2 regions of the Marinobacter sp. UBA2498 genome follow, and region 2 is predicted to be linked to the other one. Evidence: predicted binding sites of a transcription regulator. Region 2 holds the regulator's gene; the other holds the start of a gene.
The links. The regulator LexA, encoded in region 2, represses DNA repair genes until DNA is damaged. The targets are predictions, from matches to a motif close to CTGTNTNNNNANACAG.
Positions count from the first base shown of each region.

Region 1: a site for LexA is predicted at 6,796-6,811, ahead of recA (recombinase RecA). Genes of this name have one in related genera too.

Region 1 covers NZ_DDOI01000157.1:46,455-55,965, forward strand. The annotation lists gene denD (D-erythronate dehydrogenase) at 1-686, opposite strand, end outside; gene otnI (2-oxo-tetronate isomerase) at 692-1,507, opposite strand; gene otnC (3-oxo-tetronate 4-phosphate decarboxylase) at 1,528-2,175, opposite strand; gene otnK (3-oxo-tetronate kinase) at 2,172-3,452, opposite strand; gene ltnD (L-threonate dehydrogenase) at 3,455-4,390, opposite strand; gene B2W52_RS21840 (LacI family DNA-binding transcriptional regulator) at 4,510-5,550, shown strand; gene pncC (nicotinamide-nucleotide amidase) at 6,244-6,744, shown strand; gene recA (recombinase RecA) at 6,909-7,955, shown strand; gene B2W52_RS21855 (flavodoxin family protein) at 7,976-8,446, shown strand; gene B2W52_RS21860 (PilZ domain-containing protein) at 8,462-8,839, opposite strand; partial or broken gene B2W52_RS21865 (Lon-like protease helical domain-containing protein) at 9,057-9,511, shown strand, end outside.
Region 2 covers NZ_DDOI01000126.1:341-15,006, reverse strand. The annotation lists gene B2W52_RS17685 (SAM-dependent methyltransferase) at 1-377, opposite strand, end outside; gene B2W52_RS17680 (hypothetical protein) at 652-996, opposite strand; gene B2W52_RS17675 (hypothetical protein) at 1,042-2,049, opposite strand; gene B2W52_RS17670 (autotransporter assembly complex protein TamA) at 2,341-3,990, shown strand; gene B2W52_RS17665 (translocation/assembly module TamB domain-containing protein) at 4,092-7,748, shown strand; gene B2W52_RS17660 (SIMPL domain-containing protein) at 7,751-8,455, opposite strand; gene B2W52_RS17655 (gamma-glutamyl-gamma-aminobutyrate hydrolase family protein) at 8,487-9,221, opposite strand; gene B2W52_RS17650 (amidoligase family protein) at 9,214-10,215, opposite strand; gene lexA (transcriptional repressor LexA) at 10,431-11,042, shown strand; gene B2W52_RS17640 (cell division inhibitor SulA) at 11,085-11,576, shown strand; gene B2W52_RS17635 (hypothetical protein) at 11,581-11,841, opposite strand; gene B2W52_RS17630 (DUF6586 family protein) at 11,893-12,405, opposite strand; gene B2W52_RS17625 (DUF1329 domain-containing protein) at 12,629-13,987, shown strand; gene B2W52_RS17620 (SOS cell division inhibitor) at 14,005-14,334, shown strand; partial or broken gene B2W52_RS17615 (sigma 54-interacting transcriptional regulator) at 14,405-14,666, shown strand, end outside.

The DNA of each region.
Region 1 (9,511 bases), on a different contig from region 2:
ACAAGGGCATCAACCACCGTTGCGGGAGACATAATGAACAGTTCCAGATCGGGCGAAACCGGGCAGATGGCATCCTCACCCTTGAGGGGTTCGCGCAGGATACTTGAGGCAAAACTGGAGGCCGCCGCATTCGGACGGCCAGGACGGATCACAATGGTGGGCAGGCGCAACACCAGCCCATCGACAATGCCACGGCGACTGTAGTCATTGATCAGCAACTCGCTCATGGCTTTCTGGGCACCGTAAGAATTCTGGGGATGCAATGCCGTCATATCATCAAGGGTGTACGGCAAATCTCCGCCGTAGGCGGCCACGGAGCTTGCCATGATCAGCCGTGTCCGGTTGAGGCCATGCTTCCGGCAACCTTCGAGTAAATCGCGGGTTGCATCGAAATTGACCCTCATTCCCAAATCCAGATCGCCTTCCGCAGCACTGCTGACCACCGCTGCGAGGTGGTAAATCACATCCGGTTGCTCGGCAAGGACATCATCCAGCGCACCGGGTTGGCTGATATCCCGTGCGAGCGTTTTAGTGGCCAAGTCGCCGGCCTCCGGGCAGGGCGGCTCAGTCTGATCGATCAGAGTCAGACGGCTCAGCGAGTTACCGGCCAGTTGCCCAGCGCTGACGAGATGATCGACCAACCGCTGCCCGAGAAAGCCCGCGGCTCCAGTAATGACAATATGCATAACCTTTACTGACCTCTTGTTGTTGTGTCGGCGTTCAGCCCGTAGGCCTGTCCCCATCCCAGACCGGCCCGGGTGTTATCGGCTGGTCGATACTCGCAGCCCACCCATCCGGTATAACCCAGCGAATCCAGTCTCGCGAGCACCTCTGGGTAACAGACCTCCCCTACATCCGGTTCATGGCGTTCCGGCACACCGGCAATCTGCACATGCCCGATGGCGTGGAACTGACGTTCCATGTGACTAATCAGGTCGCCGTCCATAATCTGGCAGTGGTAGACATCAAACTGCAGTTTCAGGTTGTCCGCGCCCACCTCATCAATCACCTTGATGGCGTCTGCCTGCCTGGACAGGAAATACCCCGGCATATCCCGTCGATTGATCGGCTCGATCAGGAGATCCCGGCCCGCTTTCGCGGCCTCCCCGGCGGCAAAGCGAAGATTTTTCAGGTAGGTGTGGTGATGAGCCTCGACCGTCTTCCGATCGGCGCTCTCCGGGAGCAGACCCGCCATCGCATGGATGCGGGGGCAATCCAGCACCTCGGCATAACGCAGCGCCTCGGCCACTGAAGCCTGAAACTCCGCCTCCCTTCCGGGCAGGCTGGCAAGCCCGCGCTCACCAGCCTCCCAGTTGCCGGGCGGAAGGTTAAACAGCACCTGTTCCAGCCCGGCCTCGCGCAGGCAACCCGCCAAATCTTCCGGGCGATAGGCGTAGGGAAACAGATACTCAACGCCCCGGAACCCCGCCTTCGCTGCGGCACCGAACCGGTCCAGAAAATCATGTTCCGGGAACAGCATGCTCAAGTTCGCGGCCAGTCTGATCATTACAGCACCCTCCTGGAGGTTCAGTCCCTGGGGAACCGCTGTTCCAGCGCCGAAACCTGTTCAGCTGTCAGCGCTCGTGGGTTTTCCCCGCGAAGAAGCAGAAACAGCTTCGCCGTCTCCTCCAGCTCCTCCGTGGCATACACCGCCGCCTCCAGGTTTTTTCCAGCGACCACCGGCCCGTGGTTGGCGAGCAGCACGGCACTGTGCTCGCCGGCCAGACCGCGAACCGCGTCACCCAGCTGCGGGTCCCCGGGCATGTGATAAGGCACCAGGGGCAGCCGACCCACCCGCATCACGTAATAGGCCGTTAATGGTGGAATGCAGTCGCAGGGGTTGATATCGGGCAGGCAGGACACCGCCACCGAATGGGTTGAATGCAGGTGCACAATGGCGCCCGACTGAGGACGCTCCTCGTACATGGCCGTGTGCAGAAACTGCTCCTTCGTCGGCTTATCGCCCTCCAGCAAACGCCCTGAGCGGTCAAGCCGGGAAATTCGCTGGGGATCAAGCCGCCCAAGGCAGGCGTTGGTGGGGGTCATCAACCAGCCGCCATCGTCGAGGCGAACGCTGATATTGCCGCTCGAACCCATCGTCAACCCGCGATCAAACAGTGACTGGCCGAGCGTCGCAATCTGCTCTCGCAGTTGATTTACTTCACTGACATTCATGGCAACACCTCAAACGCACGTGTAAAGAAATCCGGCCCGCCGAAATTGCCCGACTTCAAAGCCAGAGACAGCGGTCCCGGCCCGCCTACATCGGCGGCTTGGGTCCAGGGCACGCCCGGATCAATCTGGTCGCCGATCCGCAACGTGCGAATACCAAGCGCCGACACAACCGCACCCGAGGTCTCGCCTCCGGCCACCACCAGGCGGCCAACCCCTTCATTAACCAGGGTAACGGCGAGGTGGCCAAGGGCAGACTCAACAAGCTCGCCGGCACGCTCCGCCCCCAATGTCGCTTGAGCCTGCCGGACCTGATCCGGATCCGAGGAGGCGTAAACCAGAACCGGCGCTCCCGCCCTCAGTCTTTCGCGAGCGAAAGCCAGGGCCGCCTCCAGATGATCATCACCCTCCGCAAGCTTCAAAGGATCAAGGGCAAAGCCTTCACCCTTGCCCAGAAAATCCGCCACCTGCCCCAGCGTTGCCCTCGAACAGCTGCCGGACAACACCAGTGCACCGCCAACACCCGGCTCCAGGCGCCCGGCTTCGGACACATTCGCCAGCCAGCCGCGTGAGCGGTACTCCGCGGGCAGCGCCTGGCCCAGGCCGGAGCCTCCGGTCACCAGCGGCTTATCAACAACCGCACCGGCCAGGGTTGCGAGATCCGATCCATCCAGGGTGTCGCAAATCACATGCCGGACACCGTCGGATTCCAGGGCCTTCAGTCTCTCGCCGGCGGTACCGGGCCCCTGCCTCAGTACCGGCCATGGCAGCAGGCCCACGTTGCCCTTTGTTTGCCGAGCCAGCACACGCACCAGATCGGCATCCTTCATTGGGTTGAGTGGGTGGTCCTGCATGCCGCTGTCATTCAAAAGCCGGTCACCCACAAACAGATGCCCCTGATACACCGTACGGCCATTAACCGGGAACGCCGGCACCATCACCGTCTGGCGGGCGTTCAGGGCATCCAGAAGAGCATCGCTGACCGGGCCAATATTGCCGCGATCCGTGGAATCAAACGTGGAGCAGTACTTGAAGAAAATCTGCCGGGCACCGAGGTCCTGAAGCCAGGCCAGGGCCGCCAGTGACTCAGTGACCGCCTGCTCGGCGGGGCATGAGCGTGATTTAAGCGCCACCACAACAGCATCAACGTTGCTCAGGTCGGGTTTACCCTCAGGCACGCCAATTACCTGAATACAGCGCATACCGCTGCGAACCAGATTGTTCGCCAGATCGGTTGCCCCGGTGAAGTCATCGGCGATTGCGCCCAACACAATACTCATGCTCACTCCTCACCACTGTCGTTGGCGGCATCCGGCAACGTGATGCCGGCAAGCCGTTCGTAGACCTTGATCACCGCTGAATCGTCTTCCTTCCCGAACCCGGCCGCCTTCGCTGCGGTAAACTGCTGAAGCGCACTGGCGGCCACGGGGGTTGGCATGGCCAGCTCCCGCCCGGTGTCGTGAACAATATTGAGATCCTTAACGAAGATATCGACCGCTGAGAGAGGGGAGTAATCGCCCTTGAGAATATGCGGGACGCGGTTCTCGAACATCCAGGAGTTACCGGCTGAGTGAGTAATTACCTCGTAAACGACCTCGGGCGGCAATCCCATCCGGATCGCCATAGCCATGGCCTCCGCTGCTGCAGCAATATGAACCCCGGCCAGCAGCTGATTGACCAGCTTCATACTCGACCCGATTCCGGGCGCATCTCCCAACCGGTAGACGGTCGCCGCCATGGCATCAAGGACCGGCTCGGCAAGGCCGAACGCATCCGTGCTTCCCGAGGCCATCACCGAAAGCTGGCCAGCCCTCGCTTTGGCCGCACCGCCACTGATGGGTGCATCCAGCATCTCGATACCCGCCTGGCCGAGCCGTTCAGCAAGATCACGGGCAATCGCCGGCGCCACTGTTGCGCACTGAATCACCAGGCTGCCCGGCTTTAAGCCGGCAAGAAGCCCGGATTCACCAAAAAGCACCTGTTCGACCTGGGCCGCATTCACTACCACCAACAACACAACATCGCTTTTGGCAGCCAGTTCAGCGAGCGCACTCACAGTGCGACCACCAGCGTGCTCAAAGCCCGCCCGGGCCTTTTCGCTGACATCACACCCGGTAACCTCAAACCCACACTCAAGCAGGGCCGTAGCTGTTCCCATTCCCATGGCGCCCAGACCTACCACACCGACGCGGGGCTTTGTTCCGGATAAGCTTGTCACTTGCTGGCCTCCTGATTCTTGTTTTGATTGTTTGATGGTAGCGCTACCATGTTAGCGCTACCATCGTTTTAGTTGATAAGATTGCGATCAGCAAGTTACCGTCGCGAGGACTACGACCAATGTCTAACATGGAAGCCTCTTCCCCGGAACCCCGCAAGCGGAGAGGTTCTGATAAACCAACGCTGAAACAGGTCGCGGAAGCGGCCGGGGTTTCCCCCATCACGGTATCCCGGGCCCTGAACACGCCAGACCGCGTGAACAAGGAAACCCGCCGACGGGTCACCGAAGCCGTGGAGCAACTGGGCTACGTACCCAACCTGATCGCCGGCAGCCTGGCCTCGGCCAGTTCGCGATTTATTGCCGTTATCGTTCCTTCGCTCGCCAACGCAGTTTTCATTGAAGTGATCAAGGGGCTTCAGGAAGCTTTCGAAGCCAAGGGCTACCAGATACTGCTCGGCAATACCGATTACGATCTTCAGAGGGAGCACCAACTGGTACGAACCTTTCTGGGATGGTCCTGTTCCGGACTGGTGATTGCCGGCTTGCGCCACAGCAAAGCCTGCCAAGGCCTTCTGGAAACCTGGAACAAGCCGATCGTGGAAATGATGGAATTGGGTAAAGGGTTGGACTTGAACGTGGGGCTGGACCACCGGGAAGCGGGCGCTTGTATGGCCAGGCACCTGTTAGACAGGCACTATCGCTCCATCATCTATGTGGGCGCCTGTATGGACAGGGATTACCGGGCTAACATGCGGTATGAGGGACACAAAGAAATTCTCGCGCAAGCGGGGCTGGAAGCGCCGATAATTGAGCTGGACAGACTCGGCAGCCTGGAAGCCGGCGCGGTTGCGCTCGACATGGTTCTGGAGCAATGCCCCAGAACTGATGCCATCCATTTCGCCAACGACGACCTCGCCACTGGCGCTTTGCTACACGCCCAACGGCTGGGCCTTGGCGTGCCACAGGACATCGCCATCGCCGGGTTCAACGGCCTGCCCCTTGGCCAGCAGGTGACGCCGAGACTGACAACTATTCAGTCTCCCAGGGAGACCATGGGGCGGCTTGCAGCCGAGCAAATACTGAGGCGCCTGAACGACGAACCCATAACCGATAAACAATTGAACGTGGCATTCCGCACCCTCATTGGTGAAAGCACCTGAACCTATAGAAATGCCTTAACGGCTCAGCCGGGAATCAATACTTGCGGTTGCGGGAACAATGATTCCGGAGGCCAACGTAGGTGGCAATCATGTCACCAAAGTGTTCATCTGTGGAAAATAGCCGAGCCCAAGTGCTGTGCATTTTGGTGAGCCGGGTTAAAACCGTCCTTGGGACCGGGGTAGAACCCAACCGGAGCTTATTGTTCTTAAGTCAATGCGCTCCAATAGTTCCTCAGGTATCTTTCAAGCGGCCTGCTACTATGGGGCGGGAGAGGTACGCTGCGAATCTTTGAGGTAAACACTCAGTTGGCCAGGTTTGGTAGCAACTTGGTCAGCTGGAGCCGTTAGTTCCGCAGTAAATTACTCGTCAACAGTAGTGCCTTTTACTCTTACTCTGTTTTTGGTTCCGAGTTTAGTATTCCTCCTGTTGAGATTCCCGCACCAGCGCTCCAGACTGACACCTAACGCTTTTATCGAACCGATTGATGGTCTTTCGCGGACGAAGCTAGTCTGCGGACATAGGGGAGGGTAGTTGGGTCAAAGTTGGGGCGAAAGGGGGCGTGTTTATCCGTGTTTTGAGGCTCGGTCTCTTTTGGTCTGAGCTGCTGACATGAACGGGTCCGGTAGCCTTGCTTTGGATGAAGGCGTGAATTGTAAGAAAATAACCGCCGTGATGAAACGAAGGAGGTCATTATGCTGGCCAGCGATCAGGAATTGGAAGAGGCAGGCAACCGCCTTGGTGAACGACTGCTGACAACCGGCCGTACCGTTGCGACGGCGGAGAGTTGCACCGGCGGCTGGGTTGCGAAGGTACTGACCGATCGTGCCGGTTCTTCGGCCTACGTGCTGGGTGGCCTTGTCACGTACAGCAATGAGGCCAAGCAGGGGCTTCTGGGCGTAACCCGGAAATCGCTGGATGAACACGGTGCGGTCAGCGAACCGGTGGTGCGGGAAATGGTTGCCGGTGCCCTGGTGGCGACAGATGCTGACGTTGCCGTGGCTATCAGTGGTGTTGCCGGGCCCGGCGGTGGCAGCGAGGAAAAGCCTGTGGGCACCGTCTGGTTTGCCTGGGGTAGCAGCCCGGCCTCCACCGTGGCCGTGGTAAAACACTTTGAGGGTGATCGTGATCAGGTTCGCAGGCAGGCCGTTCTCTTTGCCCTTCAAGGGGTTAACAATTTTGTGGACGAAGTCTGACGGCTTTCACATCCGGAGGGGTTGGTCTCCTCTGCGGGTTATGTTTTAATACTGTTCAAATATACAGGGAATGGGCTGTTCGAGCTGTACAGATTCCCGATTCACTATTTCGCTGCCAGCCTTTTCCTGAGGGTGGCGGCCCAGGCGACAGAGGGTTTGCACTGATGGAAGACAACCGCAAGAAAGCATTGAGCGCAGCACTTGGGCAGATTGAGCGCCAGTTCGGCAAGGGCGCCGTGATGAAAATGGGCGATCAGCCCCGCGAAGCCATTCCTGCGGTCTCCACCGGTTCCCTTGGCCTGGACGTTGCCCTGGGTATTGGCGGTCTTCCATATGGTCGAATTTGCGAAATCTACGGTCCGGAAAGTTCCGGTAAGACGACGCTCACCCTCCAGGTAATTGCCGAAGCACAAAAAGCCGGCAAAACCTGTGCATTCGTGGATGCCGAGCACGCGCTCGATCCGGTTTACGCCGAAAAGCTGGGCGTCAATGTGGACGACCTTCTGGTGTCCCAGCCGGATACCGGTGAGCAGGCCCTGGAAATTGCCGACATGCTGGTTCGTTCCAATGCGGTAGACGTGATCATCGTGGACTCCGTGGCGGCCCTGACCCCGAAAGCGGAAATCGAGGGTGAAATGGGCGACAGCCACGTGGGTCTGCAGGCGCGACTGATGTCCCAGGCGCTTCGCAAGCTGACCGGTAATGTCAAACACGCTAACTGCCTGATGATTTTCATCAACCAGATCCGTATGAAAATCGGGGTTATGTTTGGCTCGCCCGAAACCACCACCGGTGGTAACGCGCTGAAATTCTACTCCTCCGTTCGCCTTGATATCCGCCGCATTGGTGCCGTGAAAGATGGTGACGAAGTGGTCGGTAACGAGACCCGCGTGAAAGTAGTCAAGAACAAAGTATCGCCGCCGTTCAAGCAGGCCGAGTTCCAGATTATGTACGGTAAGGGCATTTACCACATGGCGGAAGTGCTGGATATGGGCGTCAAGGAAGGCTTCGTCGACAAGTCCGGAGCCTGGTACGCCTACAATGGCGACAAGATCGGTCAGGGCAAGGCCAACGCCTGCAAGTTCCTGGAAGAAAACATGGACATTGCCAACGAGATCGAAGCCAAGGTTCGGGACAAGTTGATGCCCAAGCCTGAACCGAAGAAAGACGCAAAAGAAGAGCCTGCAGAAGCCAACGGCGAGCTGCTCTAAGCTTGATGTAGGGAGGACGTATGGATGGCATGAAGAAACTTTTGATTGTTGCCCATGCGCCTTCCCCGAACACCCTCCGCCTACGAGAAGCTGTGGATGAGGGTGCCCGCCATGAAGATATCGAAAACGTTGAAGTAACCGTTCTGGCACCGTTGGACGCCGGTCCCGATGACGTTCTGGCCTGCGACGCCATTATTCTGGGCACCACTGAGAATCTCGGGTATATGAGTGGTGCTTTAAAAGACTTCTTCGATCGCAGCTACTATCCCTGCCTCGAGCAAACCCAGGGGCTGCCTTTTGCCTATTACATTCGCGCCGGCCATGACGGCACGGGCACCAAGCGGGCAATAGAAAGCATTACCACCGGGCTGCGCTGGAAGCTGGTCCAGGAGCCTTTGATCTGCCGGGGTGAATACCGGGAAGAGTTTGAAGATCAGTGTCGGGAGCTGGGGATGTATGTTGCGGCCAGCCTTGACGCCGGGCTGGTTTGATTGCGAAGGCCTGGCTCAGCTGGCAAACCGGTTGTAGAAGCCTTCAATCCGCGACAGGGCATTGTCGACAGTTCGTGAATAGCCCTTCTTGTCCAGGCAATAGCTGAACTGGACACTGACGCGATAGCCGGTCTGGAAGGGCTGGCATTCCACCACCCGGGCACAAACCCGCGATTCGCTGATGTACTTGCCGTCAAAATCCATGAACAGACGGGCGCCCGGCTCTACTGGTCGGGGGCATAGCACTGCCATTCCGTACCGGTTTAGGTCCAGGCAGGTAACCGGCGTGGGGTGTTTGCCACGACCAAGGAAGCTACGCTCCCGGAGCTGGACCTTCAGGCAGGAGGCGGGGTAACGATCCTTGATTCTGCGCTCTGCGGAATCATTGGTCATACGCTGGCGTCCGTTGCGTGCATTGTTTTTGTGGTTGGGACATGAAGTGTAGTTCCGGAAAGGCTGGCTGAAAAATGAGCGGCGGCGGAATTGTGAGCTGCCTAACAAAATCCCGCGCACTGTGCGCGACTCCAGAAATCTTCGTGCTGAACGCGACAGAGCCGACCGCAGAATCTACAATGACCGGCCAATGTGTTAACCGTTACAGGACCAAACCTTGAAGTCACTGCCTCTGCACCAGCTTTACAAAGCCTGTGTTCTGAAAGATCTGCCGTTCAAAACCACCAAGCAACTGGAGCCCCTGGCTGAAATCGTTGGCCAGAACCGTGCCCAGGAGGCTGTGCGTTTTGCTCTGGCAATGCCCCATGGCGGTTACAACGTCTATGCCGTTGGCCGTAATGGCCTGGGTAAGCGCACCATGATGCTGCGTTACCTCGAGCATCATGTGGATACGGATCAGCAGAGCCATGACTGGTGCTACGTGGCCAACTTCGAGGAGCCGCGCATTCCGAAGCTGTTGCAGCTCCCGGCCGGGAAGGGTACCCAGCTCAAACAGGATATGGAAAAGCTGATGAGTCGCCTGGTCAAGGTTATTCCCCAGACCTTTGACAGCGACAGCTTTCTTGAGCGCTCGGAACAGTTGAAAAACGAATACGGCAAAAAGCAGGAAGA
Region 2 (14,666 bases):
TGCCATAACCTGAGCCATACGCTGGTGTGCAAAACCCGATCAAAAACAACGATATTGCCTGCGGCAAGGCGCATCAGGGCAAGCAAGTCGGGTGTGGACCATTTGCCTGCCATGTAGTCTTCGCCCAATCCCACGTCACCGTGGGTGATCAGGTGATCGATGACATCCCACTGCAGCAATGCCATTTCCGCATGCACACCGTCTTGTTTTCCTTCATGGCGGGTCGTCTTTCCATCCGGCCATGTAAGCGATAACGAACCGAACTGAAGAGATTTCAGCGCCTGCAGGAAAAGATTACGGTGAATTGCGCTCGTCTTTCCCGTTGGCTTTTCCCGGGACCCCAGGTGCCCGCCTTCCGGCAAGGATTCCCTGCTCATGCCTTTCCATCCTTACGCTGTTCCCAGCAAGTTTCAGTGGGTTAAAAAGTAGGTGGACTATCATTTATTAGGCAACTGCTGTTCGTCAAACCTTATCGGAAACTGGGACGCTTGCAGGAGTTACCGGAACTATGGAAGTCTTTTCCGGCCATCCGGACGTACTCCTGTATTTCCGGATGATCTTGGCTTACTTCGGCCCGGATCGATATCCAGGTTCACCAGGGCGCCCCTGTCGGCCAGGGACCTGCCCAGGGTGCGATAACCCCCGGTGAGCTCATGCTCCACCGGGCACAGCGGATCCTCCAGCCATAAACCGACCCGGGCATTGCGGGCCATGGGGCCGCCCTCGACCAGATCCGGTCGGGACTGGGTGCCTGGCGGGCCGGGGATGTGGCCGCGGAAGGAAACCAGCGAGCGCGCGTTGCTTATCCGCTTCGCGGGCGCTGGCCAGTGCGCTGTGTTCATCCAGCGCCACAATCGCGTTGATGGCAGGGTTCTGGTCCCGGATTCTTTCCAGTAAGGCGGTAATCAGTGCCTCGCTGGTCAGGGTGCCGGCCTCCAGTTGTTTCAGGAGCTCATGGGCCGGCTGATAATGAGTCGGGGTGTCTTGTACATCCATGGATGTTCTCTTTTTTTGTTGGTCTTAAGGCCTGTCGCCAGCGAGTCAGGGCAGCTCTGATCGCCAGTGTTTTACGTTCACCTGGTCCTTGACTGCGTCGATGATTTCGATAATCAGGTTAATCAAGGCCTCGTTCTGGGCGTCGTCGGCTTTCACTTCACCGGGTGTCGGCAGGAAAACATTCACGATGTCTTCAATGAAGGCATGATTGGAGGCTGAGGCCAGGTCTTCGAGGATCTGGTGGATCACGTGGGCAACGATGTCGCCGACCGCTTCTTCCAGGGTTTCCTGAATGGTGGGGCCCACCACCGGAAGATAGTTCAGTCGTGACAGCTCCAGGTTCTGTTTGAGGGCATTATCCACTCTGTCTTCCAGGTAGCTCCTGAGGGCTCCGCGATTGGGTACGTAGCCTTCCTGGGCCGCCTCGGCAACCCGTTTGGAAATCCAGTCGGAGAGCATGTCCCGTCGGGGATAGAGAATGTCCTTCTGGATCTTGTCGAACAGCGGAGAGCCCAGTTTGACCTCCTGCTGCACGCCGCTCAGCACCTTCAGCACAATGCGATCAGAGAGCTCTTCCATAAAGGCTTCGTAATAGAAATTCACGAAGCGGTAAATCTTGGTGTTCGTAACGTCAATGATCTTGTACTGGTGCAGTCGATAGATGATGGAGATCACACGGAGGATACGGAGGAAACGCAGGCTTCCCACCGGAATACAGCCCACCAGGTCATACCAGTGAATAAACGGGTAAAAGTACCAGCGGTCGTAGACCCTTGCCTTGATGGCGTAACCCCAGCGAACAAAGAACTCGGTCAGGAAGATGCTGACGAAGATCAGATCGTAAAAGATGAAGCGTTCGTGGATGGGGTGGTAGGCGGACTGGATGGCTGGCGCATGTTCCTTCAGCAGATCCTGAACGGCGACAAAGTTGTAGATCGAGTCCCAGATAATGAACGCCAGGTTGATAATCAGCAGGCCCAGCATGAGGAAATCAATGATGAACCAGACAAGCTGGTGGCTGGATTTCAGGTTTTCTCGATTTATCTTCAGCATTCGCCAGGGTCCGGTCTGTTGCTAAGTATCTGACAGGTTAGCTTATTTCAACGCCACAAACGACTCGCCCTTGAGCCGCTCAGGGCAGTCCGAAAGGCCAACCATGGATTAACTTGACCGTCTGCCATTAAACTCCCACGCTTGAACGGAAATCCTTCTTGTTACCACCAACACTGAAATAGCCGGATGCTATCAATCTATCAAGTCGTGAATTCGGGCCGGGTCCGGCTTTTGATCTTGTTGCTCTGCTGGCTGCCGTCGTGGGTTTGCGCGCAACAGGTCGTCGTGAACATGGAGGGAGACTACCCGGATCTGAAATCAAATGCCCAGGCGTTTATCGGGGAGGTTGAAGGCCGCAGTGCCAGTAATCTCAGGCGTTATGCCCCCACGGCCGTTGGTCAGGCCGAGGAGGCATTGCGGGCGCTCGGGTATTACAGCCCGTTGATTGATTGGCGGATTGAAGAGGGTGGTTCCGACACAACGGCAACGCTCGTTCTGTCCATTACACCGGGGGAGCCGGTGCGAGTTACGTCCCGGACCGTGGAGATCAGGGGGGCAGCTGCGTCAGATGAACGGTTTAACGCCGATCTGCCAGAGCACCCGGCGGAAGGCGACATTCTCAACCACGGTCAATATGCCAGCCTGCGAGACACCATCCAGACCCGTGCCCGACGGCGTGGCTATTTCGACGGCACATTTGTTACCCGTACCCTGGAAGTGGATCCGGCAACCCGAAGCGCTGCGGTTACGCTTATCTATGATAGCGGCGAAAGGTACCGGCTCGGAGAGGTAACCTTTGCCGAGGGACACTGGTTCGAGATCGGTCTACTGGAGCAGTTCGTTTCTTTCGAGCCAGGTATACCCTTCCATGCTGATGAAGTAGCAAGGCTCAACCGGGATCTCCTGAACAGCGGCTATTTCAGCAGTGTTGATATCGATGCCTCACCGGGTAGTGCCGAGGACGGCGTGATTCCGGTCCGCGTTGATCTCACCCGGCGCGAGGCCCGCTCTGTGGCGGCGGGCGTGGGGTTTTCGACCGATGTCGGACCCAGGTTCCGTGGAAACTGGCGGGAACACTGGATCAATCCCATGGGGCACAAGCGGGGCGCCGAGACAGAACTCTCGGTACCCAGGCAGAACCTGAGTACCTGGTACGAGCTGCCCCTGGATCCGCCCATGACCGACCTGATCCGCCTGAGCGCCGGTTACCAGCGCGAGGACATCGAGAATGTGGAATCGGAACTTCTGAGCCTGGGGCAGCAGTGGCAGCATCAGTTGGATAACGGCTGGCTACAGATATTGTCGCTGCGTTGGGAAGGTGAGCGCTTTAACATCGGCAATGACGAGAAAGGCACAAGCACACTCCTGCTGCCCGGTGCGGGATACTCGAAAATACACACGGACTCGCCACTGGACCCATCCCGGGGCTATCGCCTGCAGTTCGATGTTACCGGTTCGCATCGGGCGGCGCTGTCCGATGTGGATATCCTTCATGTAAACGCACTGGTCAAGGGGCTGTTTACGCTGGCGGACAAGCACCGGTTTCTGGGTCGTCTGCAGGCGGGGGCTGTGGCAACCAACCGGTTTGAAGATGTGCCTCCATCCCTGCGTTTCTTCGCTGGCGGTGACCAGAGTGTGCGAGGGTATGGCTATGAAACCCTGTCGCCAGAGAATGATAACGGCGTGCCGGTGGGCGGACGCTTCCTGATGGTTGGCAGTGCCGAGTATCAGTATCAGTTTGCGGACAAATGGCGTGCCGCCATGTTCGTCGACCACGGCAACGCGATCAACAATCCGAGCGACCCGCTGGCCACCGGCGCTGGTGTCGGCATACGCTGGATCAGCCCGGTCGGGCCGTTGAGGCTGGACATCGCCAAAGGGTTGGATCGTGAATTTGGCGGGGATTGGCGCATTCACTTTTCCATGGGGCCTGAGCTGTGACGAGGACACCGGAAACTTCGGAAGACAGGCCGCACAAGCCATCGGCACGCCCGCGCCGCCTCCGGTTTTGGCTGTTGGTAGGGCTGGCGGTATTGATTCTCGTGCCTGTCCTTGTGGTGGCCGCTGTTTTGCTGGCCCTGCGCTCTGAGACGGGAACCGCCTGGGTTATAGAACAGGTGCCAGGGCTTCAGGTGGAAAATGACCGGGGATCTCTGTTTGGTCGGTGGCAAGCCGACCACCTGAAATGGCGTGGTTACGGGGTCGAAGTGGTCGTTGAGTCGCCACTCGTGGACTGGTCCCCTTCCTGTCTGTTCCGAAAACAGCTCTGTATAGAGAATCTGGAAGCAGAGACGCTCGAAGTCTCGCAATTGCCTCCGACGGACAAAGCCGAAGGCGGGAGCCCCATTACACTGCCGGGCGTGGACCTGCCGCTGGCGCTGAATATCAGTGGCGTCCGGCTCGGGCCTTTTACCTTCAACGGCAACAAAGTCTGGGACCGGTTTGAGCTGGACGCCGGAGGGTCGGGCGCCGCCTGGAACATAAAGCGCGCCTGGTATCAGCTGGGTGAGTACACGGTGTCCGCCGCTGGCCGGATAGAAACCCGCCGGGACTGGCCTGTCAATCTGGAAGTCAAAGCGGACATCCCGCCGCCTTATGGAGACGAGTGGCTTCTCGACGCCCGGCTCTCCGGCAGCGTTCGGGACCTGATGGTCGCTGCATCCAGCCGTGGCTACCTGGATGCTGAACTCTCGGGGGAAGTCGAGCCGCTCGATCCGGCCCTGCCGGCACAGTTGAGGCTAACCTCGGATCAGTTCCGCGCAGCGCAGGCGCTGCCGGAGACCCTTGTGTTCAATGATTGGTCTGTGGACGCCAGGGGTAGCCTTCAGCAGGGTTTTCGCACCCGGGGGCAAGCTACGCTTCCGGGCACGACAGGCCCGGTACGGCTGACGCTGGAGGGCCTGGCGACGACTCGCGCGGCCGAGAGCATCCGGATCGAGTTGGCCGCGGACCGGGAGAATGGTGCAGGGCAAGACACTGTGGTGGCCAATGGCAATGTCTCCTGGAGCGAGGGCCTCGAAGCCAGTGCCGACATCCGTTTGCGCGGATTTCCCTGGTATACGCTGATCCCGGGCTTTGAGCCGCCAGTGGTAACCCTTCGTTCCCTGGATGGCACCGTGTCCTGGCGTGAGGGGAACTACCATGCAGAGCTTCAAGCCGGTGTCGAGGGTCCTCAGGGCAGCGCTGAACTGACCACCACGGTGGATGGCGATGCCGAGCAGACCACACTGACCAACCTGGCCGTCAGCACAGGCGCCGGGTCTCTTACCGGCAACGGCTCGGTGAACTTTTCCGGGCCGCTTTCCTGGCAGGCGGCCTTGCGCCTGAAAGACTTCAATCCCGGTTATTGGGTACCTGTACTGGAAGCCAGTCTCAGCGGTGATGTGACGACCGAGGGACAACTCGGGGATGGACCGGTACCTGCCATGAATGCCGGATGGGATCTTGAGGGCGACTGGCGTTCCAATCCCGCGTCTCTGCAGGGACGGCTAGATACCTCATCAGGCAGTTGGGAACTATCCGACCTGCAGTTGTTGGTGGGTGACAACCGTATTGAGGGTAGCGGTACCTGGAGCGACGTTCTGCGTGGTGATCTGGCTCTGAACCTGCCCGCGCCGGAAATTGTCCTGCCTGGCCTGACGGGGAATCTGCAAGCCACTCTGACGGCGGAGGGAACACCAGAGCGCCCGAAGGGCGAGCTGAGTGCAAGTGGCAAAAACCTGGGCTGGCAGGATGAGCTCGCCATTGAAACCCTCAGTCTTGAGGCCGATCTGCAGGACGGCATGCGTCTTGTCAGCCGTTTGCAGGCGGAAAATCTCAACGGGTTCGGGCAAGAGCTTGAAACGCTCACTCTGGAAGCCAATGGCACCCAGGGAAAGCACACCGTGAGCATCGGAGCACGTCATGCCGAGGCTGACCTTGAGCTGGATTTCGCAGGAGGGGCCGGCGCTGACTGGAGAACCTGGCAGGGAGAGCTGTCTCGGGGCGTGATTGACCTTCCGGAACAGTCCCAACAATGGCGGCTGCAGGCCCCGGCGACCCTGGCATACAAAGCCGATGGTGAGCTCACATTTGGCAATCATTGCTGGCGCTGGGAGGAGAGTACGGTTTGTGCCGAGGACCAGACACTGCTTCCGGTTCCCCGCATTGCCTATCGTATCGACCGCTTCCCAACCGGGGCCCTCGCTCCCTTGCTGCCAGAGACATTACGTTGGGACGGTTGGATCAACGGAGAGGTTGATTTCACCACCACCGGCGACGGTCCGGACGGACGCCTTTTCCTGGACGCCGGTGAAGGACAATTCCAGTTGCTGGTGGACGGCGAGTGGGAGTCGCTCGCCTACAATACCCTGACAACCGAGGTCGCCCTGAAGCCGAAACAGGCTGACCTTGCAGTCCGTCTTTCCGGACCGGAGCTTGGCGATTTCACGCTGGACATGAACCTGGATCCGAACTCGGACGACCGCAACGTTGAGGGTTCCTTCAGTCTCGAAGGTCTGGATATTGCCCTTGCAGGACTGCTTTCCGGGCTGGACGAAGTTGCCGGTCGGGTGAACGGCCAGGGCCAGCTCTCCGGCCCGCTGATGAAGCCGGCGGTGACCGGCGAACTGCACCTGGTGAATGGACGGGTTTCCGATCCCCGCTTGCCGGTACCGATCGAGGAGGTGATCGCCAGCGTTCAGTTTGGCGGTTACTCGGCCGAGATCAGTGGCAGGATCCGGAGCAATGCGCGAAGCCAGACCATTGTGGATGGGGAAATCGACTGGCAACAGTCTCCCCGGGGGGAAATCACGATTTCCGGCAGCCGTGTGCCATTCAACCTGGAGCCTTATGCGCAGCTTGAGGTGGAGCCGGATCTGACCATCGTTTTCAGTGAGGGGGCCCTGGAGGTATCCGGACAGGTCGGAGTGCCAAGAGGCGATATCGAGATACAGGGTTTGCCGGACCAGGCCGTGTCGGTCTCGGAGGATGAGGTCATTGTCGGCGTGGAACGGGAAGAGCCCGTTGTCCGATCGCTGAATATGGATGTGACCGTGGTTGTTGGAGAAGATCAGGTGACTTTTGCCGCCTTCGGCGTGACCGGTGATCTGGAGGGATCTCTTCGCATTGGCAATGACATGGATACCCGTGGCACGCTCCAACTGGTCAATGGCCAGTATGAAGCCTATGGTCAGGAGCTCAAGCTCAGGCGGGCAAGACTGTTGTTCGTGGGCAACCTTACCCAACCCTATCTGGACATCGAGGCCGTCCGCACCGTGGATACCGTTGTGGCCGGTATTCGCCTGACCGGCCCGGTGCAGTCGCCCCAGACGGAAGCATTCTCCAACCCCGACATGCCTCAGACGGAGGCGCTTTCCTATGTCATTCTTGGCCGGGCGCCCCAGAGCCGGGGTGATGAGGGCCAGATGAGCCGGGCGGCGCTGTCCCTGGGACTGACCCAGGCCAACAAGGTGACTGGGCAAATTGGCGAAGAGTTAGGTATTCGCCAGCTCACCCTGGAAGCGGAGGGTTCCGGCGATCAGACGTCGGTGGTGGCGAGCGGGTATCTGACGGATGAGCTGAGTGTCCGCTACGGTGTCGGCATCTTCGAGCCGATCACCACGGTTGCTCTGCGCTACGATCTGGGCCGCTACTTCTATCTGGAGGCTGCCAGCGGGCTGGCGGCCTCCCTGGATATCTTCTACACCCGGGATTTCTGAGTTCAGTCCAGCTCGAAGGTGGCGCTCACTGAGGCCCGGATTTCCCGCTCACCCACGCTCGAGACCGTATCCGACATGGATTTTGCCTCCGCCATCATCATTGGTACCGGGCGGTGCCCGCCATTGATGTTGATGGTGACCACATCACCACAGGTCTGGTCGAGCTGACTGGCCACGAATCGGCAGCGGGCCTGGGCGTCTGCGATGGCTCTGGCCAGTGCTTCCTGTTCCATACCGGTCTCATCCGAGTGGAAGAACTGGTGAGGGCCGAGGTGGTAATCCAGGCCCACAGCCTGGGCCTGCTGGAGCAGGGGATTGAGCAGGGTAAGATCACTGATGCTGAAGCTGACGGTCTGGGAGGCGACGGCCTGTTTGCGGGGCTGCTCCTCCCTTTCAGGTGCGGGCAGAGTTCGGGTGTAAAGGTTTACCGACGCGTCTGAGTAATCATTGAGCTGATCCTGGTACTCGGTAATACCCTCGCGCCACTGCGCCATCAGAGCCGCTACCCGTTCGGTGGCCTTCTGGGGAAGCTCGTGCTCGGCACTGGCTGTGAACTGGAGTCGGGCGCTGTCGGGCTCGTATCGGACACTGCCCTCGCCGGTGAGCGTAACCTCACCTGCCATTGTCAGGGCAGGTACTGTGAGCGCGAGAGGGAGAATAAAACCGGACTTCAGGTTAAAACGGATCTTTCGGTTCCGTCCGTTCATGGTAGTGCCTCCTTTGGAAACCGTTGATGGATCAGGCGTCGTCGGAATCCGGTTCCAGGCGCGCCAGTTTGTATCGGCGGGCAGCATCCACGAACTGGCCAAAGATGCGCCGGTGTCCGCCATGGTAGAGCAAGTATTCCGGGTGCCATTGGATGCCCGTTAGCCATTGGCGTCCGGTGCTTTCAATAGCCTGTACGAACAGATCATTGTCCACGGCGGTCACGCGCAGGTTGCGGCCCAGGCGCTTGATGGCCTGGCTGTGAATCCGGTTGGCGCCGATCACCGGGGAGCGCATGGCTTGCTCAAGCCGGCTGTGCGTTACCAGTCGCACGGTTTGCAAGGGCAAGAGCAGCGGGCGATGCCGGGTATTGACCCTCAGCGGTGTCACGTTCTGGCACAGGGACCCACCGTGGAAAACGTTGATGAACTGGGCGCCGCGGCAAATCCCGAGCACGGGAATGCCAATGGCTTCAGCCTGCTCAAGCAGTGACTGATCGGTTTTATCCCGCTTGCGGTCATAATTGGCGGTAACCTGTGGCTCCTGCCCATAACGTTCAGGATGGACGTGGGTGCCGCCTGACAGCACCAGGCCATCAAGCATGGGTACGGCAACCCGTGAACCCGGACGAATATAGTGGGTCCGGGCACCGTGGAGGCGCAGGCCCAGACTGATCAGCCGATGGGCAAGGCTTTTTCGAGCGGGACCACTGATGCCGATCGTCAGGCCCGGAACCTCAAGTTCCTGTTCTTTGGACTCTTCAGACATACCCGTTTTTGGCCAGCCAGTCGTCAGTGGTTTCCCGCCAGCTGTGGGTCAGGTTGTGAAGATTCAGTTTACGCCGCTCCCGGAACAGTTGCCGTATATCGGCCAGGTCGTCGGGATTGTTGGCCAGTTGCTCCAGAACGACCCAGTCGTTCCAAACGGTTGAGAAATGCCAGCCGGGATTGTCGATGTCGCAATCCGGCAACCGGTAATGCAGGGTTGGCCTGCTTTTTATCCGGGGATCCTGAACATGGCGTTCCAGCCGTTCCTTGTCCAGGTGGGCAAACAGTGGAAGCAGGTCAAGCGCGCGATTGCGGGTAGGATTGAACTCCAGGTAATCCTCCATGAGCTCCCCGAGGTTTGGATGATAGTTATCCTCCATCAGGAGCTCTGTGTAGCGGCCGTGCCAGGGTTCGATGTAGGTGGTGAATTTGCGGCTGACGTCCAGTTGATGCCGGTACTTGAGCCATTCATACAGGGCCGCGAACGCTTGGAAATAACGAACCAGGGTCTCCGGGCTGAGGTCGGGCAACTCAGGATTAAGCTGCAGGCCAAACGCAAAATAGATGGCGTCCCGGCTGCCCAGTGCCCCGGCGTTTCGGAGTTTGTCGACGAGCGTTTCAATCACCTCGACGCTGGAAAACTTCAGAGGTGGGCTTATGATCTCGAGGGGTACCACGCGTTCGGCCGCGGCGTCGATCACATCCATCGCCTGTCCACCGAGTTCACGAATGGACTCGGGGAGGCGCTCATCCGCCAGATCAAGATCCTTGATCGGATCGGAATCAAGCTCAACCGTGAAGTCGCCAAGAGATGTCTGCAAGTTTGTCACATAGCGTGACTTGAGCTCAGGAGTGCCCTCCAGCATCTTCGCCGCCAATGTAACCAGCTCATCGTAGCCCAGACCAGACAGTTCGATCTCGACGCCAACCCGGCGTTCCTTCCCTTCGTTCGTCTCTAGGATGTCAGGCATCCTGCAGGCACTGACTTGAGTCATGGTGCTCCCTGGTTCGTGAGGAATAGTGCCCTAACCATATCACACCGCTGTTGATCCTCATTATTAAGCGGATGCAAGAAAATCAGGGAGCCGACTTTACACTGGATAAAACACTGTATATAGTCAGTTTACTGTATAAAAAAACAGGGCCACCGGAGCCACTCTTACGAGAGGCCGATGTTTGCAGCGGCCCGATCCCGATATAGCGGAGTAGCTTGATGAAGCTGACAGCAAGGCAGTCCCAGGTACTGGATATTATTCGCCGATACGTCGACGAGACCGGCTATCCGCCAACCCGTGCTGAAATCGCGGCAGAACTGGGCTTCCGTTCGGCCAACGCCGCGGAAGAACATCTCCGGGCATTGGCAAGGAAAGGTGCCATCGAGATGGTGCCGGGAGCGAGCCGCGGCATCCGTCTGCCTGAGGCGGAAGAGGACCTGGGCCTCCCGGTCATTGGTCAGGTCGCTGCCGGTAGTCCGATCCTTGCTCAGGAGCACATCGAGGATCACTGCACACTGCAGCCAGAATTCTTTTCGCCGTCTGCAGATTATCTTCTGCGGGTCCGGGGCATGAGCATGAAAGACATCGGTATTCTCGATGGCGACCTGCTGGCAGTTCACAGTACCCAGGATGTTCACAACGGCCAGGTGGTTGTTGCCCGGGTTGGCGATGAGGTCACGGTAAAGCGTTTCCGCAAGGAAGGCTCGAAAGTCTACCTGATTGCCGAAAACGAAGAATTCGCACCGATCGAAGTGGACCTGACCGAACAGGAGCTGTTCATCGAGGGTCTGGGTGTTGGTGTTATCCGCCGCTCTGACCTGCACTGAGCGGTTCGGATAGCCTCAGATAGTTTGAATAACGGGTGAATTATGGAACAAATGAGCTTTAATCAGAATCTGGCCTACAACCCCAATGCTCTGTCCTGTTCAGTGTCGGCAACCGCCGCCCGCGAGCGACGTTCCGTCATTCGCGCCCGACGCGCTCCGGAAACCACCGAACCCAAAGTCTGTGGCAATGTGACTGAGATCATTCTGCCGGAAGGCCAGGTAGAAAATTTCCAGCTGCTGTTGCCAATGCTAACCCAGCTGAATCAGGAGAAGCGCTGGCTGGCCTGGATCGACCCGCCCCAGGCGCTGGTCAGCAAGTGGCAAAAAATGCACGGGATTGTCGCCGGCGAATTGCTGGTGCTGCGTTCAACACCGGACTATCCTGCCCAGGACCTGGCAGAGCGAGCCCTCAGTGCCGGCACCTGTCACGCGGTGGTCATGTGGACCCGTAAACTGGGGCGAACTGCCTTCGAATCCCTGCAAAGAGCCTCGGCCGAGGGCAATAGCCACGGCGTCGTTCTCAGGCAGCGTTAACCGATCAATGCAGAGTGTAGGAGGGCTGGGCGTCTGAGGCGTCCAGTTCGTCATCTTCCCAGTCGATATCGTGGGCAACATTGCCTACAGCCTCAATGCCAGCTGCAATCATTGCTTTGGCAACCGACATATCCCGATCTTCCATCATTTCCCGGGCTTCTTCCGAAAAAGAGATTTTTACCAGTGGCGCACTGTCATCATCAATGCGGCGCAGGGCGTAATCGCCATTGGTCAATTGCACGATTTCAAAAAACGATGGTGACATTCAATAAACCTTCAAGTTAATACGATTTGAATAACCGGAGCTGGGAGTGGCTTACCACTCGCTGTGCTGCTCTTCCAGATCGTCGGCAAAATGTTTGACGGCGGTCAGCGTTTTCATCAAAGCAGCCGACGATCGATCCGGGCCGGAATCGGCCGATACCGCAATGATGTTTTCTTCGCTCACGGTTTTTTTGGTCGCCGGGGGTCTGCTTTGGGCGCGCTCGAGTTGCTCCAGATGGTTCCACCAACTCCCGGATCGCTGTTCCAGCTCCTTCAGGCGGCCAACTTCACTCGGTTCTGGCCCGATAAGAGCGACCAGCTCATCAAGGGTTGAAGGCTCCTCTGATTTTCTCTGGTATAGCCTCGCAACCATGACCAGCAACAGTTTTCGAGACCGCAGAAGCAGCTCGATCGCCCCCTGAATAGCGGCCTCCCGGCGCAGCGCCTGTTCCGCCTCGTTGGGACGTTGTTCCTGAGCCTCGTCTGTGGGCCGGTCGAGTGGCTGAAGCAGCGTGCGGGCGAGAAAGAGCTTTTGAGAAACCAGTGAGTGCCATTGCGAGGCCATGGAATACCTTCAATCCCCCAGCGCGGGTATAACCCCGAAAATTAATTCGTCACTATATCATTTTCGCTATCAAATTTCTTCCATTCTCTGTGCGGTGAGGTTTCACAATAAAACACAAACATTCACTTGAAACGACCGTTTGAATTTGGCAAAAAGGCGCCCGGCTGTGCGAGTTCTGCTCGTGGCGGCTACCCAACAGCATGAATTTCTGGAGGTGTAAGGGATGCGAAGCCAACTGGTTGCAGGTGTCGCACTGGTTTTTCTCGGGTTTTCCGGACAGGCCCTGTCCAAGGTCACGGCCGCCGAGGCCGAGCGGCTGGGTGGTGAACTGACCCCGGTCGGAGCCGAAAAGGCGGGCAACCGCTCAGGCAGCATACCCGAATGGACCGGAGGTTTGGCCACGCCGCCGGACGGCTGGCGTGAGGGGCAGGTGGAAATTAACCCGTTTCCCGAAGATGAGGCTCTTTTCGTTGTTACCTCCAACAACCTGGAGCTGTACAGGGACAAGCTTTCAGACGGTCACATTGCCATGCTGGAGAAGTATGGGCCCGACTTCTTCATGCCGGTTTACCAGACCCGACGGACTGCTGCGTTTCCCGAGCACGTCTACGACAAATTTCGTGAGAACGCGCTGACAGCGCAGTTGCTGGACAACGGTAACGGCGTTCGCGACACCATCATGACCAGTCCCTTCCCGATTCCAAAAAATGGTCTGGAGGTTATCTGGAACCATATCCTTCGATATCGGGGCGAAGAAATTTCCCTGCGTAGTGCCTCTGCAACGCCCCGGAGGGATGGCTCCTACAACCCGGTGGTCAATGATTACGACTACTTCTTCGCATACAGCCAGAGGGGCGCGGAGCTGGCGGAAATCGATAACAAGATTTTTTACCTGAAGACGGACACTGTCTCACCGTCGTCACTGGCCGGCACCATCACGCTGGTGCATGAAACGCTTGACCAGGTGCGGTCGCCGCGTCTTGCGTGGCGGTACGATTCCGGTTCCCGTCGTCTTCGCCGGTCGCCCAACCTGGCCTACGAAACCGACCTGCCGAATTCATCCTCGCTGCGGTCCGTCGACCAGAAAGACATGTACAACGGTGCGCCTAACCAATACGACTGGGAGCTGAAAGGCAAGCGCGAGCTGTTCGTGCCCTACAATGCCTACAAGCTTCACGGGCCAGAAATCGAAGCCGACGACGTGATTCGTCCGGGCCATATCAATCAGCAGCTTACCCGCTACGAACTGCATCGGGTTTGGGTCGTCGAAGCGAAACGCCGTACCGGTATCAGCCACATTTATGATCGCCGCGTGTTTTACGTGGATGAAGACAGCTGGCAGATCCTCGCGTCCGAGGAATACGATGCAGAGGGGAATCTGTGGCGTGTGTCGGAAGCTCACAACATCAGCTATTACAGTGAGCCGGTATTCTGGACTACCATGGAAATGACTTACGACCTGAAGGCGGAGCGTTATTACGTTGATGGGCTGGATAATGGATTCCCGGCGTACGATTTCGCCCCGGGGTTCCGTGGCAACGAATTTACTGCCTCCGCCGCCCGTCGTGCCGCTCGCCGCTGATTTCCAAGGAGACTGACATGGCAGACCCGCAAGCCCACCTGGACCACTTGGATCGACTGATGGCGGATCTCGGTCGCGCCCTGGCCGAAAAGGACTGGGACGCGATGGCGGGGCTGAACGAGCAGGTGAAGCCGGCAGTCGAGCCGCTGATGGCTGCCCTGGAAGCGGGAGAGGTTGATGCGGAGCCGGTAAGGCTCCGCCTGCAGGAACTACAGCAGTTTATTGACGCCGCCGATGAATCGGCCCGAATGGCCCGCAAGGAGGCGGAGGATGGCCTGAAGGGTGTAAACAGGAACCGGAGTGCGGCGAAGGCCTACCAGAACGTTTCTTCGAACCGACCAAAATAGCGTCATAAAATTGACTCTGGGGTTCTTACAGTCTTAAATACCGCACAAATCCCCCAAGAGATTCGGTTGAATGTCTAAAAATAACAAAGTGCTGGTGCTGAGCGAGGATGATTCAAGATTGCGGGACATAGTCACCATTCTTGAGTTCATTGGCGAGGAGCAGGTCCTTGCCGGCGATGAAGCCAGGGCACTTTTGAGCAGTGGTGATGAGGAAAGCCTTTCAGATATCGCAGTCGCGGTGGTGAATGGCGAGGATGCAGGAACCACCGAGGCGATCACCGCTGTGTGTGATGCCGTTCAGGGCGTTCCGTTTCTGGTTGTTGGTCACCCTG